DNA from 2 places in the Pararhizobium sp. O133 genome. Region 1 is predicted to be linked to the other one. Evidence: riboswitches for the same ligand, from Rfam matches in the RefSeq annotation. Region 1 holds a riboswitch; the other holds the start of a gene.
The links. A riboswitch is a leader RNA that binds a small molecule or an ion and turns the genes downstream of it on or off. The one in region 1 is predicted to bind glycine.
Positions count from the first base shown of each region.

Region 2: it holds a riboswitch for glycine, as region 1 does, so the genes downstream of both, ACST81_RS25360 (D-amino acid dehydrogenase) here and gcvT (glycine cleavage system aminomethyltransferase GcvT) in region 1, are expected to answer to the same signal.

Region 1 is NZ_CP196426.1:2,690,388-2,698,135, reverse strand. It holds gene ACST81_RS12880 (nuclear transport factor 2 family protein) at 1-99, opposite strand, end outside; gene ACST81_RS12875 (hypothetical protein) at 331-714, shown strand; gene ACST81_RS12870 (DUF1775 domain-containing protein) at 773-1,756, opposite strand; gene ACST81_RS12865 (DUF2946 family protein) at 1,862-2,257, opposite strand; glycine riboswitch at 2,415-2,502, shown strand; gene gcvT (glycine cleavage system aminomethyltransferase GcvT) at 2,644-3,783, shown strand; gene gcvH (glycine cleavage system protein GcvH) at 3,800-4,162, shown strand; gene gcvP (aminomethyl-transferring glycine dehydrogenase) at 4,162-7,026, shown strand; gene ACST81_RS12845 (response regulator) at 7,081-7,506, opposite strand; gene ACST81_RS12840 (PAS domain S-box protein) at 7,529-7,748, opposite strand, start outside.
Region 2 is NZ_CP196428.1:105,473-113,220, reverse strand. It holds gene ACST81_RS25380 (LysR family transcriptional regulator) at 1-402, opposite strand, end outside; gene ACST81_RS25375 (riboflavin kinase) at 399-899, opposite strand; gene ACST81_RS25370 (GlcG/HbpS family heme-binding protein) at 952-1,377, opposite strand; gene ACST81_RS25365 (D-2-hydroxyacid dehydrogenase) at 1,394-2,374, opposite strand; glycine riboswitch at 2,489-2,577, shown strand; gene ACST81_RS25360 (D-amino acid dehydrogenase) at 2,703-3,953, shown strand; gene ACST81_RS25355 (LLM class flavin-dependent oxidoreductase) at 4,186-5,292, shown strand; gene ACST81_RS25350 (ABC transporter substrate-binding protein) at 5,395-6,570, shown strand; gene ACST81_RS25345 (ABC transporter permease) at 6,654-7,571, shown strand; gene ACST81_RS25340 (ABC transporter permease) at 7,577-7,748, shown strand, end outside.

The DNA of each region.
Region 1 (7,748 bases):
CTCAGGCCCGGCAAAGGACATGACACCGTACTTGTCGTTACCACCACGCGCTTCATAGAAACTGTTGACGATGCCTTCGAGTGTTTTCCTGTCTGTCATGCGCCCCTCCCTCCGGTTGCAGGAAGTTTGCCCGTATTTCAGGAGTGTCGCAAGTGCCACGGTTGCGGATCGCGGCAGAACATCGCTGAGATTGCCGCCTCCGTGCTGGTCGCGCCGTTCGATAAGATTTGACTTAAATACCGGCGCCGGATTTCACCGACGGGAAATTTCGGCGAGATAAAACAAGGCGATCGCTATTTTCAAAGGAGCGCCCTTCAAGGGTAGATCGCCATGACCCTGGTCGTTACCATGTCAGCCAATACGGCGGCGTATGCGGCACAAGCCGTAAAGCCTTCCGCACGCGTGAGTGGCGATGGCCCGTCAGAAGAAGCGATTACGTTGCTTGCCGCCCGTCCAAAGGACGAGGCAGCCCATATCCACGCCTCCGTTGCCGCCCTGCGCAGCCCGACTTCCCTGTCGCTGATGCTGATGAATTCGCAGGGACGCCTGCCCCAGGGCACGCCCTACGAGGCTGTTCGCCGCTACCGGGAATTCGAGTTGGACGAGCCGGAGGCCGCCGACGACGAGGAGGAGGCGAGCACGCTGGATGGCGGGGTCGAGGCGCTCGATTCTCCCGATTGGGTGGCCCGCGTCCCGTCGAGAGATCGTGATTGAGCGACTGAACGGCGGCATCACGGATGCCGCCGTTCCCTTGCATTCAATGCCACATCGTTCAGTTGTGCGACATCTTGCCGGCAGCATTGCCGACGGGCAGCACGAGTTCGACCTTGCCGGCCTTCTCGAACGTGAGTGTCACCGGAACAGTGTCGCCTTCGGCAAACGGCCTCGTCACGTCCATGAACATCAGGTGCAGCCCCCCACTTCTGAGTTCGACGGTCTGCCCCGCCGGGACCGCGATCCCGTCCTCCAGCTTGCGCATCTTCATCACGTCGTTCTGCATGGTCATCTCGTGCAATTCGACGCGGCCCGCAGCCGGGCTTTCGGCGGACAGCAGGACATCATCCTCGCTGCCCTCGTTCTTGACGGTAAAGCCGCCGCCGCCGACCTTGGCGCCCGGCAGCATCGCCTTGATCGAGCCACCGGAAATCTCGAGCGAACCGGCCTTCACCGGGGCATCCCCCATTCCCGACATTCCGGCCATCGCCGCCATGTCATGATGGTCATGACCATCCGCCTCGGCCGGCGTCACGGTAATCGTCGGTGCCGGATGTTCCAGCGAATGCGCGCTCTGGCCGGCAGTCACGATCTGATCCCAGACCACCTTGTCGGAGGCACCGCAAAGCTGGGTGACGGGAAAGGCGAGTTGCGTTTCCTTCTCGAAACCCGAAATTTTCCCGGTGATCACGAATGTGTCATAATAGTCGTCCGAAAGTTCTCCGCCTTTCCAGCGGATTTCCAGTGGGCCGGAAGTAACCGTCTTGCCGTGATTGTCGTAGCTCTTCTGATAATCGCCCTTGATGATCTCGATCTCCCAGCCGGCCTTCGGCTGCGGCTTGGCGAAAACGAAGCCTTCCGGCAGCTTCACCTGAACCTCGTTGGTCGCCTTGCCGTCGCAGCCATGTGGAATCTGCAGGATCGCCTTGAAATTGCTTTCGGATGCGACCGTGTCCTGCTCGAAGGACGCGTGCGCATAGGCTGCCGCCGTACCGGCGAGCGAGAAAGCAACGGCAAGAAGGATGGTTTTGGTCTGTATCATGGATCATCTCCGAACCGGCTCCCCATGTTCGGGAATGCCGGCCAAATGCCGCGTCAGGCGGCTGAATGGTCTGAAAAAAAGTGGAAGTCGCCGGCACGGCGGGGATCAGGCCAGGAGTGGCGGTGCGCGCGATTGCGGCAGCGCATGCGGATGCTCGACCAGAACAGCCGTAAAATCGGGCCTCGCCGCAATCTCGAAAATGCGTCGAATGACGAGGCAAACCTCATCCGGTGGCGACGGCAGGAGAATGGCGGATGCCAGCCGGCAATAGTCGCAGACCGGCGCCACGCCATCCTTTGACGGCCCATGCTGTGCGCCATCGACGCCTTCCGTGCCGAAGCAGATGTCACCGATCGATCCGTCCGGCAGCACATATTGTGACGCGATGTCCGGCGTGATCTGCCGGGCAATGACGGGCTGATGGGCAAACGACAGGAGCAACAATGCCAGCGCCGAAAGCACCCGCACCGCCATCCCCATCTGCTGCCCGGCTCTCGCCATCCGTGATCTCCGTATCAAGGATTGCGTTACCTGCTTGTCGCTGAAAAAGCAAAGGACGAGATGTCGCAAGCCCACGCCTCAAACCAGCCACGACAGAAATCTGTTCGGGCGCGACATTTTGCGCTTGCCAATGCGCCGGGATCGCCGTTATCTGAAATCGATCTTGTTGGGAGAATCCGGTTTCGACCGGTGCCGAAGGAGCAACCGCCCCGGAAACTCTCAGGCCCATGGACCAGCAAGGTGCCGGTAGGACTCTGGAGAGAAGCATTTCCGCTCGCCGAAGGGATAACAATCTCAGGCAAAGGGACAGAGGGGGCTCGAGGAAACGACGCATGAATTGCGCGTTGAAATGAGCCGGCGCGTTGCGCCAGACCTGGAGGCCGGATTTGGACGATCATTCCCCTTTGAAGCAGACCCCGCTGCACGCGTTGCATCTGTCGCTTGGCGCCCGCATGGTGCCGTTTGCCGGTTATGACATGCCGGTGCAATATCCCGCCGGCGTGATGAAGGAGCACCTGCACACCCGCGCCGCCGCCGGCCTTTTCGATGTCTCCCATATGGGCCAGATCATCGTGAAGCCGAAGTCCGGCCGGATCGAAGATGCGGCGCTGGCGCTTGAGACGCTGGTGCCCGTCGATGTGCTCGGCCTCGGCGAAGGCCGTCAGCGCTACGGGCTCTTCACCAACGAATCGGGTGGCGTTCTCGACGACCTGATGATCGCCAATCGCGGCGATCATCTCTTCCTCGTCGTCAATGCATCCTGCAAGGACGCCGATTTCGCGCATCTGCAAAAACATCTCGGCGAGACCTGTGACCTGACGCTGCTCGAAGACCGGGCGTTGATCGCGCTGCAGGGGCCGCATGCGGTCACCGTGCTGGCCGAACTTTGGGCCGATATCGCCACCATGCGTTTCATGGACGTGGCCGAGGCCGAGTTGCACGATGTGCCCTGCATCATTTCGCGCTCGGGCTATACCGGTGAAGACGGGTTTGAAATCTCCATTCCGGCCGCCGCCGCGGAAGACGTCACGCGTCGGATTCTCGAACATCCCGATGTCATGCCGATCGGTCTTGGCGCGCGCGACTCGCTGCGTCTGGAAGCCGGCCTGTGTCTCTACGGAAACGACATCGATACCACAACGACGCCAGTGGAGGCTGCCCTCGAATGGGCGATGCAGAAGGCCCGCCGGACCGGTGGTGCCCGCCAGGGCGGTTTCCCCGGCGCCGACATCATCCTGCGCCAGCTTGCCGACAAAGCCAGCCGCCGTCGCGTCGGCCTGAAGCCCGGGGGCAAGGCGCCGGTGCGCGCCGGCGCTGCCCTTTTTGCCGATGCGGATGGACTGAAGCCTGTGGGCACGGTCACTTCCGGCGGCTTCGGTCCGAGCGCCGATCATCCCGTCGCCATGGGCACTGTCGATACCGCCCATACGGCCAATGGCACGCAACTCTTTGCGGAAGTGCGCGGAAAATATCTGCCGATTACAGTCGCCGCCCTCCCCTTCATCACACCGACCTACAAACGCTGATCAGGAGCTGAACCCGATGCTGAAATTTACCGACGAACATGAATGGCTGAAAATCGAAGGCGATGTGGCGACTGTCGGCATCACCGCCCATGCCGCCGAACAGCTTGGCGATCTCGTCTTCGTAGAACTGCCGGAAGCCGGCACCGTGCTCGACAAGGGCGCGACCGCCGCGACAGTCGAATCCGTCAAGGCCGCCTCCGATGTCTATTGTCCGCTGGACGGAGAAATCGTCGAAAGCAACCAGGCGATCGTCGATGATCCGTCGCTGGTCAACAGCGACCCGCAAGGCGCCGGCTGGTTCTTCAAGCTGAAACTCTCGGATCCCTCCGCCGTCAACGCGCTCTTGGACGAGGCCGCCTACAAGGAGTTGATCGCCTGATGAGCATGCCGAAGGACTTCACCTTTACCGATTACAAGCCGTACGACTTCGCCAATCGGCGGCATATCGGTCCCTCACCCGACGAGATGGCTGATATGCTCAAGGTCATCGGCTACAGCAGTCTCGACGCCATGATCGACGACACCGTTCCGCCGTCGATCCGCCAGAAGGAAGCACTTGCCTGGGGGGCGGCCATGACCGAGCGCGAAGCGCTCGACAAGATGCGCGAGACCGCCAACCGCAACAAGAAGCTCGTCTCGCTCATCGGCCAAGGCTATTATGGCACGATCACGCCGCCGGTCATCCAGCGCAACATTCTGGAAAACCCCGCCTGGTACACGGCGTACACTCCCTACCAGCCGGAAATCAGCCAGGGCCGGCTCGAGGCCCTGCTCAACTACCAGACGATGGTCTGCGACCTGACCGGGCTCGACGTCGCCAATGCCTCGCTGCTCGACGAAGCAACCGCCGCCGCCGAAGCGATGGCGATGGCGGAGCGTGTTTCGAAGTCCAAGGCAAAGGCCTTCTTCGTCGATGAAAACTGCCATCCGCAAACCATTGCCCTGTTGCAGACCCGTGCCGAACCGCTGGGCTGGTCGATCGTCATCGGCAATCCCTTCACCGATCTCGATCCTGTCGATGTCTTCGGGGCAATCTTCCAGTATCCGGGCACCTACGGCCATGTTCACGACTTCAGCGGCCTGATCGCCCGGCTGCACCAGACCGGCGCAATCGCCACGATGGCGGCCGACCCGCTGGCGCTGGCACTGTTGAAATCGCCCGGCGAAATGGGCGCCGACATCGCCATCGGCTGCACCCAGCGCTTCGGCGTTCCCGTCGGTTACGGTGGCCCGCATGCCGCCTATATGGCAGTCAAGGATGCCTACAAGCGCTCCATGCCCGGCCGTCTCGTCGGCGTGTCCGTCGATGCCCGTGGCAACCGCGCCTACCGCCTGTCTCTACAGACCCGCGAACAGCATATCCGCCGCGAGAAGGCGACGTCGAACATCTGCACCGCGCAGGTGCTTTTGGCCGTCATGGCGTCGATGTATGCCGTCTTCCACGGACCGAAGGGCATCAAGGCGATCGCCCAGAGCGTCCACCAGAAGGCCGTGCTTCTGGCTCTCGGGCTGGAAAAGCTCGGATACAAGGTCGAGCCGGACGTCTTCTTCGACACGATCACCGTCGATGTCGGCAAGCTGCAGGGCATTATCCTGAAGACGGCTGTTGCCGAAGAGGTCAACCTGCGCCGGATCGGCACGACCAAGATCGGCATCAGCCTCGACGAACGTTCGCGTCCGGTGACGCTGGAAGCCGTCTGGCGCGCCTTCGGCGGCGATTTCAGCGTGGAAGATTTCGCGACGGATTATCGCTTGCCGAAAGCCCTGCTGCGTACCAGCGAATACCTGACGCATCCGATCTTCCACATGAATCGCGCGGAAAGCGAAATGACCCGCTATATCCGCCGGCTGTCGGACCGCGACCTCGCACTCGACCGCTCGATGATCCCGCTCGGCTCCTGCACGATGAAGCTGAACGCCACGGCGGAAATGCTGCCGATCACCTGGCCCGAATTCTCGGAAATCCATCCCTTCGTGCCGGCCGATCAGGCCGAAGGCTATCGCCACATGATCACCGATCTCAGCCAGAAGCTCTGCCAGATCACCGGTTATGACGCGGTCTCGATGCAGCCGAACTCCGGCGCGCAGGGCGAATATGCGGGGCTTCTCACGATCCGCGCCTATCATCTTGCCAATGGCGACGATCATCGCGATGTCTGCCTGATCCCGACCTCGGCGCACGGCACCAACCCGGCATCGGCCCAGATGGCCGGCATGAAGGTGGTCGTCGTCAAGGTTTCGGACGACGGCGATATCGACATGGACGATTTCCGCGCCAAGGCGGAGCAATACGGCGGCAACCTCTCCTGCTGCATGATCACTTATCCCTCCACACATGGCGTGTTCGAGGAAAACGTCCGCGAGGTCTGCGAGATCGTCCACCGGCATGGCGGGCAGGTCTATGTCGACGGCGCCAACATGAACGCCATGGTCGGCCTTGCCCGCCCCGGCGATATCGGTGGCGATGTCAGCCACCTCAACCTGCACAAGACGTTCTGCATTCCGCACGGCGGCGGCGGTCCGGGCATGGGGCCGATCGGCGTCAAGGCGCATCTCGCTCCTTACCTTCCCGGCCACCCCGAAACAGACGGTGGCGAAGGTGCCGTCTCGGCTGCGCCGTTCGGGTCTGCCTCCATCCTGCCGATCTCCTGGAGCTACTGCCTGATGATGGGTGGCGAAGGCTTGACGCAGGCGACCAAGGTGGCGATCCTCAACGCCAACTATATCGCCGCCCGTCTAAAGGGCGCCTATGCCGTGCTCTACAAGTCGGCCAAGGGCCGCGTCGCGCATGAATGCATCATCGATACGCGTCCGCTGGTCGATAGCGCCGGCGTCACCGTCGACGACGTCGCCAAGCGGTTGATCGATTGCGGCTTCCACGCCCCGACCATGAGTTGGCCGGTCGCCGGCACGCTGATGATCGAACCGACGGAATCGGAAACCAAGGCCGAGCTCGACCGCTTCTGCGATGCCATGCTGGCCATCCGTGCCGAAGCGCAGGCGATCGAGGACGGCAAGATGGACCGGGTGAACAACCCGTTGAAGAACGCCCCGCACACGGTCGAGGATTTGGTCGGCGAATGGGATCGCCCCTATACCCGCGAGCAGGCCTGCTACCCGCCGGGCGCTTTCCGCGTCGACAAATACTGGTCGCCGGTCAACCGCGTCGACAATGTCTTCGGCGACCGCAACCTTGTCTGCACCTGCCCGCCGCTGGAGGACTACGCCGAGGCGGCCGAGTAACGGACACAGAAAGGGGCGCTCCGGGCGCCCCTTTCTCATTCCGGCACGCGAATATCAGACGTGCCTCGGCTCGTAGGGATGAACTGAGACATCGAGCCAGAAACGCGCGAAACCCTCGGCGAATTTCCTGTAGCCGCTGACCGAGGACGGTTTCAGCGTGTAGGCATTGGCACCGGAGGCATAGGATGTATAGACATCGGACGGGTTCATCGATGACGTCAGCATGATCACCGGAAGCACCGCCGTCCTGATGTCGGTGCGGATTCGCCGCAGCAGGTCGATGCCGTTCATCCCCGGCATATTGATATCCAGAATCACGTAATCGAACGTCTCGCCCGACAGACGGGCTGTAGCGATATCCGAATCCGTGACATGGGTGATTTCCAGGCTTCCTCCGACATCGGCGAAGGCACGCATCACAAAATGCGCGTCAATCAGATCGTCATCAACGACGAGAAGTTTCTTTACCTGGTTGCCCAATCGCCTCTGGCTTTCTGATGGATCAAGTCATTTCCGGAAGGGTCAGGATGAAACGTGCACCCTGCGAGAATGTCGTGTCAAGCGCGATGGAGCCATTGTGGCTCTCGGCAATCCGTTTTGCCAGCGCAAGCCCGATTCCGGTACCCTGATAAACGGCTTCGTCGCGATGAAGCCGCTGAAAGACATCGAAAATCTTCTTCGCAAACCGGGGATCGACGCCGATTCCATTGTCCTGGAAATAG
Region 2 (7,748 bases), on a different replicon from region 1:
CATCTCCGATACGATGGAGGCAGAGGTCCCGATCATGAGACGAAACTGCTGTCCCCCAGCCGCAATCTTGGAAATTGCGGTTGGAACAAGGTGGGTTCCCGCATTCCCGGAGGATATGATCGATATCCTTGGTACCTCGATTGAGGTAAGGCGGCCGAAATGGTGACGTATGTCGTTCAATTGAGCCATCACCGGGCTCACCTGCTGGAATAGCACCTCTGCCTCGGCGCGCGGTGATATTCGTCCTGCGTGTCGGTCAAACAGCGTGGTTGTCAGCTGCTCTTCAAGTGTCGCTATCGTCATACTCACGGCAGGTTGAGTGCGACCGAGATTCTTCGCGGCCTTCGAGATGCTGCCAGTCAACATCACTTGGTAGAATGCCTCGATCTGGTGATATTTCATTTTTTGCGGCCCCGTGCCGTAATCTCATCCCCCAGCGAGATTTTTCTTTTCCGCAGAACCTCCCTGGCCATCACCACGTCCAGATCGATCTGCTGGACCATTGCCTCAAGACCGTCGAACTTTGTCTCGGGACGCAAATACTCGATGAATGTCACCTGACATGTCTGGCCGTAAAGATCGCCGGCGTAATCGAGGACATACGTCTCCAATAGCAACTCGCCGTCGTCGACGACTGTCGGCCGCCGGCCAAAGCTGGCGACACCATTGCGAACGGTTCCGAAGCCATCCCGAAATCGCACCGCATAAATCCCTGGCGCGAGCCTACAGCATCCGCCCAGCTTCATGTTCGCCGTCGGGAAGCCGATTGCACGTCCGAGCTTAGCGCCATGAACGACCACACCTCGAACTTCCACCTGTTCTGCGAGGGTGGTTGCGTATCCATGGTGGTGGGCGCATTCTTCGGGAACCAGCAAGTCCGTTTCTTCAAGTGCAAGCATGTTCGCCTCCTTCGAACGCGCGGGGCGGTAGACACCCGGCCCGCGCGACGGTTCATTCGACGGGGTCGGCCCCTATAGCCGCAAGAGCAGCCCTGCCGACTTCGATGTCCTGATCTCCAGTGCCGGAGCCCACTCCTATTGCACCCGCCAGCTTGCCGCTGAACTTGATCGGCAGACCGCCGGGCAGATTTGTGACGCCGCCGCCAGTGGCAATTCCGGCGGCAATGCTGAATTCGGGTGTCATGCCGCCTGTCTTATTGCGGATGGACGCCGATGTGCGGGCCTTAGCCTTCGCTGTCTGCATGCTTAGGTATTTTGCTCCGTCCATACGGAGACTGGCGATCGTCTCGCCGCTGGCGTCAACGATACAAATGCACTGCGGAACCGAGATTTCCGCGGCTTTCGAAACCGCCGCAGCCAAAGCGTCCAACGCACCTGCGTGCGATAGGACAAGTGCTTCGAGATAGGAATCGGTCATCATATTCTCCTAGGGGTTAGTATCCTGCGGTCGCATCGACACGATTCCGTAAGGGTTCGCCACGCAGGTCCCTGCCAATGTTGTCAGCGAAGATCGAAAGGCAACGGTCGACGTATCCGTCGGCGTCGTCACAGGAAATATGCGGGAAGATGATCAGGTTGGGTACATCCCACAGCTGACTGTCGGCCGACAGGGGTTCCTCGTCGAAGACGTCCAGCGCAGCACCGCTCAGACGGCCATCGACGAGCGCCCTGATGAGGGGCCCCGTATCGACGAGAGGACCTCGCGCGATGTTGAACAAAGACGCGCCTGGTTTCATCAGGGCCAGTTGCTTTTCACCGATGAGCCCCTTGGTCGAGGCAGTGAGAGGGCAGCTGACGACAAGGCAGTCGGCCAGGGTAAGCGCCTGGTCAAGATCTGCGACGGTGAATACCTCATCGGCCGATGGACTGGTCTTACCTGAACGGGTGACTGCTACAATCCGCGGGCCGAACGGGCGCAAACGGTCCGCAATCGCGGTGCCGAGCGCTCCAAAACCTACGAAGACTATGGTCTTCGTATCGATCCCCGTCGCGAGGCGATTGTCCCAGCGATGGAGCCGCTGATTTTGAATGTGTCGCGGCACGCCCTCGCACAACATGAGAACGGTCATTAAGCCGAAAGCGCCGCCCTTCTTCGCGTGTACGCCGCTGCTGTTTGTCAGGACCGCTCCGTTCGGAAGCCAGTCGAGCGGCATATACTTCTCGACGCCAGCACTTGTGCAATGAACCACACGCAGGCGCTTGCCGTGGACTTTGAGGCGCGCGGTATCGAATCCGGAGCCGACGAAATAGTCTGCGGCTTCTAGCGCCTGGTAGTCGGGAAATTGAGCGTTGAATGATCGCACTTCTGCAAATCCCGCTACCGCTCCTAAAGCCTTGAGAACAGCGGGTTCCGAGACGAAGTAGGGGGACCCGGGCGGCACGGCGTTTTCCACGTATACGGAAAAATCACGCATAATCAATCCTTTAAGGTTATTTGTTATGTAGATGCAATTTGTGTGCCAATTTAATAATTTCCGATACGAAGGACTTGCGCAAGATCCAAACATGTGAGTACCCTAAGGGTGTTCGAAGGCCGTGCAGGAGAGATGGCACCGACGCCACGCCGAAGGAGCAACCCCCCAGGAAACTCTCAGGCAACCAAGACTGCACAGTTTGAACGATCTGGAGAGAGGCGCTCGCGTCCACCGAAGGGGACCCCCGTGGGGAAAAGCTCTCAGGTAAAAAGACAGATTGGGGGCTATGGGGCTGGCGAAGCCCCGGCACCAACTGTTGGAGACAAAAGTGCCCCATATCGCTGTATTAGGCGCCGGTATTACCGGCGTGACAACTGCTTACGCGCTTTCACGCCGCGGTTTCGACGTTACCGTTATCGACCGCAATCGTTATCCCGCGATGGAGACCTCGTTTGCCAATGGCGGACAGCTTTCTGCAAGCAATGCTGAGGTCTGGAATCATTGGTCTACGGTCTTGAAAGGCATCAAATGGATGCTCAAAAGCGACGCGCCGCTTCTCATGAACCCTACCCCGAGCTGGCACAAATATTCCTGGATGGGGGAATTTGTGGGGGGCATAGGCGGATATCGCACCAATACGATCGAGACTACGCGGCTCGCAATCGCTGCGCGTCAGCACATGTTCGAAATAGCCGATCGCGAGAAGATTGAGTTCGACCTCGAAAAGCGGGGCATCCTCCATGTCTACTATGACAAACCGAGCTTTGATTATGCCGGCAAGGTGAACGCGATGCTGACCGAGGGCGGCCTGGACCGGAGATCCGTATCGCAAGAGGAAATCAAGGCGATCGAACCCGCGTTGGTCGGTAATTTCTACGGCGGCTTCTTTACGCCGTCGGATTCCACAGGAGACATCCACAAATTCACGCGCGGCCTTGCCAAGGCATGTATGAAACGCGGCGTGAATTTCCTTTTCGACACGGAAATCCAACGGGTAGAATCCGGAGAAAGCACGACTGTTTACTGGAAGCCTGCCGAAAACCCTGGAAGCTCAAGCAACGTCCTGACGGCTGACGGCGTGGTTGTATGTGCTGGCGTCGGCAGCAGGAAAATCGCTGGGATGCTCGGCGATCGAATAAATGTCTATCCGGTAAAAGGCTACTCGATCACGGTTCATCTCGATGACGAGCGAAGCCAGAACGGCGCTCCCTGGGTCAGCCTACTCGACGACCGGGCAAAGATCGTCACGAGCCGTCTTGGAAACGACCGGTTCCGAGTCGCCGGTACGGCGGAGTTCAACGGTATCAATCGCGATATTAGACATGATCGCATCAAACCCTTGGTAGATTGGGTGCGCACGCTCTTTCCAGAGGCCTCGACATCCCGCGTCGTGCCTTGGGCGGGCCTTCGCCCCATGATGCCGAACATGATGCCACGGATAAAAAAGGGCTGCCGTCCCAACGTTTTCTACAACACCGGACACGGTCATCTTGGTTGGACGCTGTCAGCGGCGACGGCGGAACTCGTTGCGGAATTGGTTCAGCAGACGCCGACCTCCAGCGGTCGCAGGACAGCTTGAACAAACCGGGGCCTGGCGTATGTCGGGCCCCGTTATTTCGTCCGTAAGACTGTCTCAAGACTAAGCGCTCTCAATATTGAAACTCAAACCTGAGACCGCACTGGAAAAGTGAGACTCGTCAGGTTTGTTCGTTAACGTACTGATTCCGCAGCTATTTCCAGCGTGGCATATCGCTTGCTCATGAATATGCGAGGATCGGACAGGCCGATCTCAATTCTAGAGGAGATACCAAATGGACCTCGGTCTATTTATGATGCCCCTGCACGATCAGCGGCGCAACTTCACTGAACTCCTGAAACAGGATCGTGAAGCAGTGATCCTCGCCGACCGTCTCGGCTTCTCGGAAGTTTGGGTTGGCGAGCACATTAGCTGCTCCTGCGAACCGATTGCCGACCCGCTTCAATTTTTCGGTACGCTGATCCATGCGACGAAGCAGATCAAGTTCGCCACGGGGGTCCTGAACCTACCGCAGCACCATCCGGCACGTCTCGCCGGCCAGATCGCACAATTCGACCATCTCTCGGAAGGCCGTTTCATCATGGGCGTTGGCCCGGGCGGTCTCGTGACCGATATGGAACTGTTCGGCACGCAGGAAAAGAACCGCGCCGAAATGACCACCGAATCCATCAAGATCATGCACCAGATCTGGTCGCAGAACCCGCCCTACAACATCAAGGGCAAATACTGGGACGTGGTTATCGAGAATACGCTCATTCCCAGCCTCGGTTTCGGTCCGATGCTTAAGCCGTATCAGCAGCCGTTCCCCGAGCTGGCGATCTCGGTGATGAGCCCATCTTCAAGCAGCGCGCGCCAGGCGGGCGAAAACGGCTGGAGCATCGTCTCTGCCAACTTTACCCCGGTCGCCAACGTCAAAACCCATTGGGAACAGTACGTCGTGGGCTGCGAAAAGGCCGGCCGTCGCCCTGACCGCAACAAGTGGCGTATCGCACGTTCGCTGCTCGTGACCGACAGCGATCAGGAAGCGGCCGACTACCTCGCCGAGGGCACGTCTTCCTACCGCTGGTACTACGAGTACATCGTGGAAGATATGAAGGCGTTCAAGCTCCTCGGCGTGCTCAAGCCTTCGATGAACACGTTGGACAGCGACATCACGGTGCAGAACTGCCTCGACTGGATGGTGCTCTCGGGCTCTCCGAAAACAGTTCTCGACAAGCTCGTTGCCTTCGTCGACGAAGTTGGCGGTCCGTTTGGCTCTCTCATGATGACCCAGAAGGACTGGGACCGCCCCGCCATCCACAAGCGCTCCATGGAACTCCTCTCGACCGACGTCATGCCAAAGCTGCGTCAACACGTGGGCACGCTCGCTGCAGCCGAGTAACGCGTCCTGCAGTCCAGCCACGCGGCCCGGGCCGCGTGGCCACTAATAAGAAAATTTCACGGGAATATTCACTCTTCACCTATTCGAACTGGGAGCCCTGTTATGAAGCATGAAGACCACAACAAGAAAGAAATCACGTCCGCCCGAACCGCAGATCTTTTTAACGAGGTAATGCTCGCCCGCCGCAGCTTCATGCTGGGTACGGCTGCCATTGCAGCCGGTGCCACGCTTGGAGCCTGGGTACCCCAGGCACGTGCCGCCGTCGGTGGCAACCTCGAAGTGATGGCCTGGGAAGGCTATACGCTCGAGACCGAGACCGCGGAATGGCGCAAGGCTAACAACATCACCATGCGCGCTGCCATCATGAGCAACCAAGATGACGTCACCGCAAAGATCGTCGGAAGCAACGCCGTTCGCCTCGACCTCGCCGAGTACTCCAACGGCTACAACGCGATCTACAATGAGCTGGGTGTCCTTACGGAGCTGGATGTCTCCAAGATCCCCAACTACAATAAGGACGACATCTACGCCCCGTTCTACGAGGGTGACATGTGGTACTGGGATGGCAAGAACTGGGCCATGCCTTGGGTCTGGGGTCTGGACACGATCGTCGTCAATCCGGAACTGACCGGCTTCGAAGTGAAAAGCTACGAGGACCTCCTCCGTCCGGAACTCACCGGGAAACTTGCGTTTCTCGACAATCCGCTCACCGTTTGGCCCCAGATCGCGAAGGTCACCGGCTACGGAGAAAAGTTCCCGAACTTGACGAAGGACGAGCTTGGCGATTGCTTCGAGAAGCTAAAGCCCTACCGCGATCAGACGAAGGTTTTCGCCTCGTCGAACGGCGACGTCATCTCGCTTTTCGCCTCCGGTGAAATCGCCGCATGCTTCTGTGTCTGGAGCGCCGTTCCGCTCGAAACGGCCAAACAGAACGTCAAGACGGTTGCGGTCTACCCGAAGGAGGGCGCAGCCGTTTGGGCGGACGCTTGGTTTATTCCCAAGACCGCCGAGAACATCGAGACCGCCCACGCCTTCATCAATGAGGCACTTGAGCCGGAAATCCAGGCATCCATTTCGAAGACCGCCGTCGCAGCAGCTGTTTCCAAAAAGGCGCCCGCCTTGATGGACGCGGGTACGAAAGCTCTTTTCGACTACGACAACTTCGACCAACAGTTCAAGACGATGAAGGTGTACGGTCAACCGCCGCGGACCTCTACAGAGTTCGCGACATACGACGACTGGCTGCAGGTCTGGGCCGACTTCCGCGCGGGCTTTTGATGTCCCGGGCCAGCGGGACAATTACCGCTGGCCCGCTCATCAGTGCGCTATGATATCTTTCTTACATAACAGGATGTACGCTCATGGCGACTGCCGCTGACTACGTCGAGAAGCACAATGCGGTCACCCCGCGATCGTCCGGGTTCAGCCTCGCGCCGGGTTTCGCACTCGCAGGTCTGCCGTTCGGATTTCTGCTCGTTTTCTTCATCTTACCGGTGGTCCTCCTATTCGTGACGAGCTTTTTCACGGCTCGTTCCTTTGTGATCGAACCCGTTTGGAATCTCGACAACTATGCCAGGATTTTGTCTGCGGCTGGCTTCTGGCAAGCGACTTGGGTCGGAATGAAGAACGGCTTCTTCACCGCGACTTTCTCCGTGATCCTCAGCTTTCCGGTGGCTTACTTCCTTGTCTACAGGACCAGAAGCAACATCATCATGTATCTGGTGCTGCTGTCCTGGTTTTCCAGCTATCTGGTCCGCGTCTATGCTTGGCGGACGATTCTCGGCACAAACGGCGTGATCAACTCGCTGCTCATGGGTAGCGGGATAATTTCGCAGCCGCTCGAGGTCATCCTCTTCAGCCCGTTTGCGTCGGTCCTGACGCTGATCCACATCATGCTGCCGTTCTCTCTCCTCATACTCGTCGCGTCCCTACGCGACGTCAAACAGGACTACTTGGATGCTGCTCGCGATCTCGGCGCCACGAAGGCTGGGGTGTTCGTGAAGGTCATCATGCCCATGGCTTACAAAGGGATCGTCGGCTCGTTCATGTTCACGTTTATCCTTGCCGCTGGCGACTACATCACTCCGCAGCTACTTGGCGGCAGAGACGGTGTAACCAGCGGTCTCCTCATTGCCAATCAGTTCCGCAGCGCCGGAAACTGGCCGCTGGGATCAGCCATGGCCTTCACGCTCTTGGCAACCTTCATCGGCGTCTACATCGTGTTCACTATGACGCTGAAGATTCTAAAGCTCGCGCCTGGCCGGCGCTATCACGGGTGATCGATATGCTACGGGCTTATCTCTCTGCTTACCTATTCTTCCTGTTCGCCCCGATCGCGATCATCATCCTGTTCAGCTTTCACGCGAGTCCCGCCCTGACATTCCCCCTGCAGGGGCTTAGTCTGCGGTGGTACGAACTACTGGTTTCGAAGCCTGACTTCGTGGCATCGCTTCTCA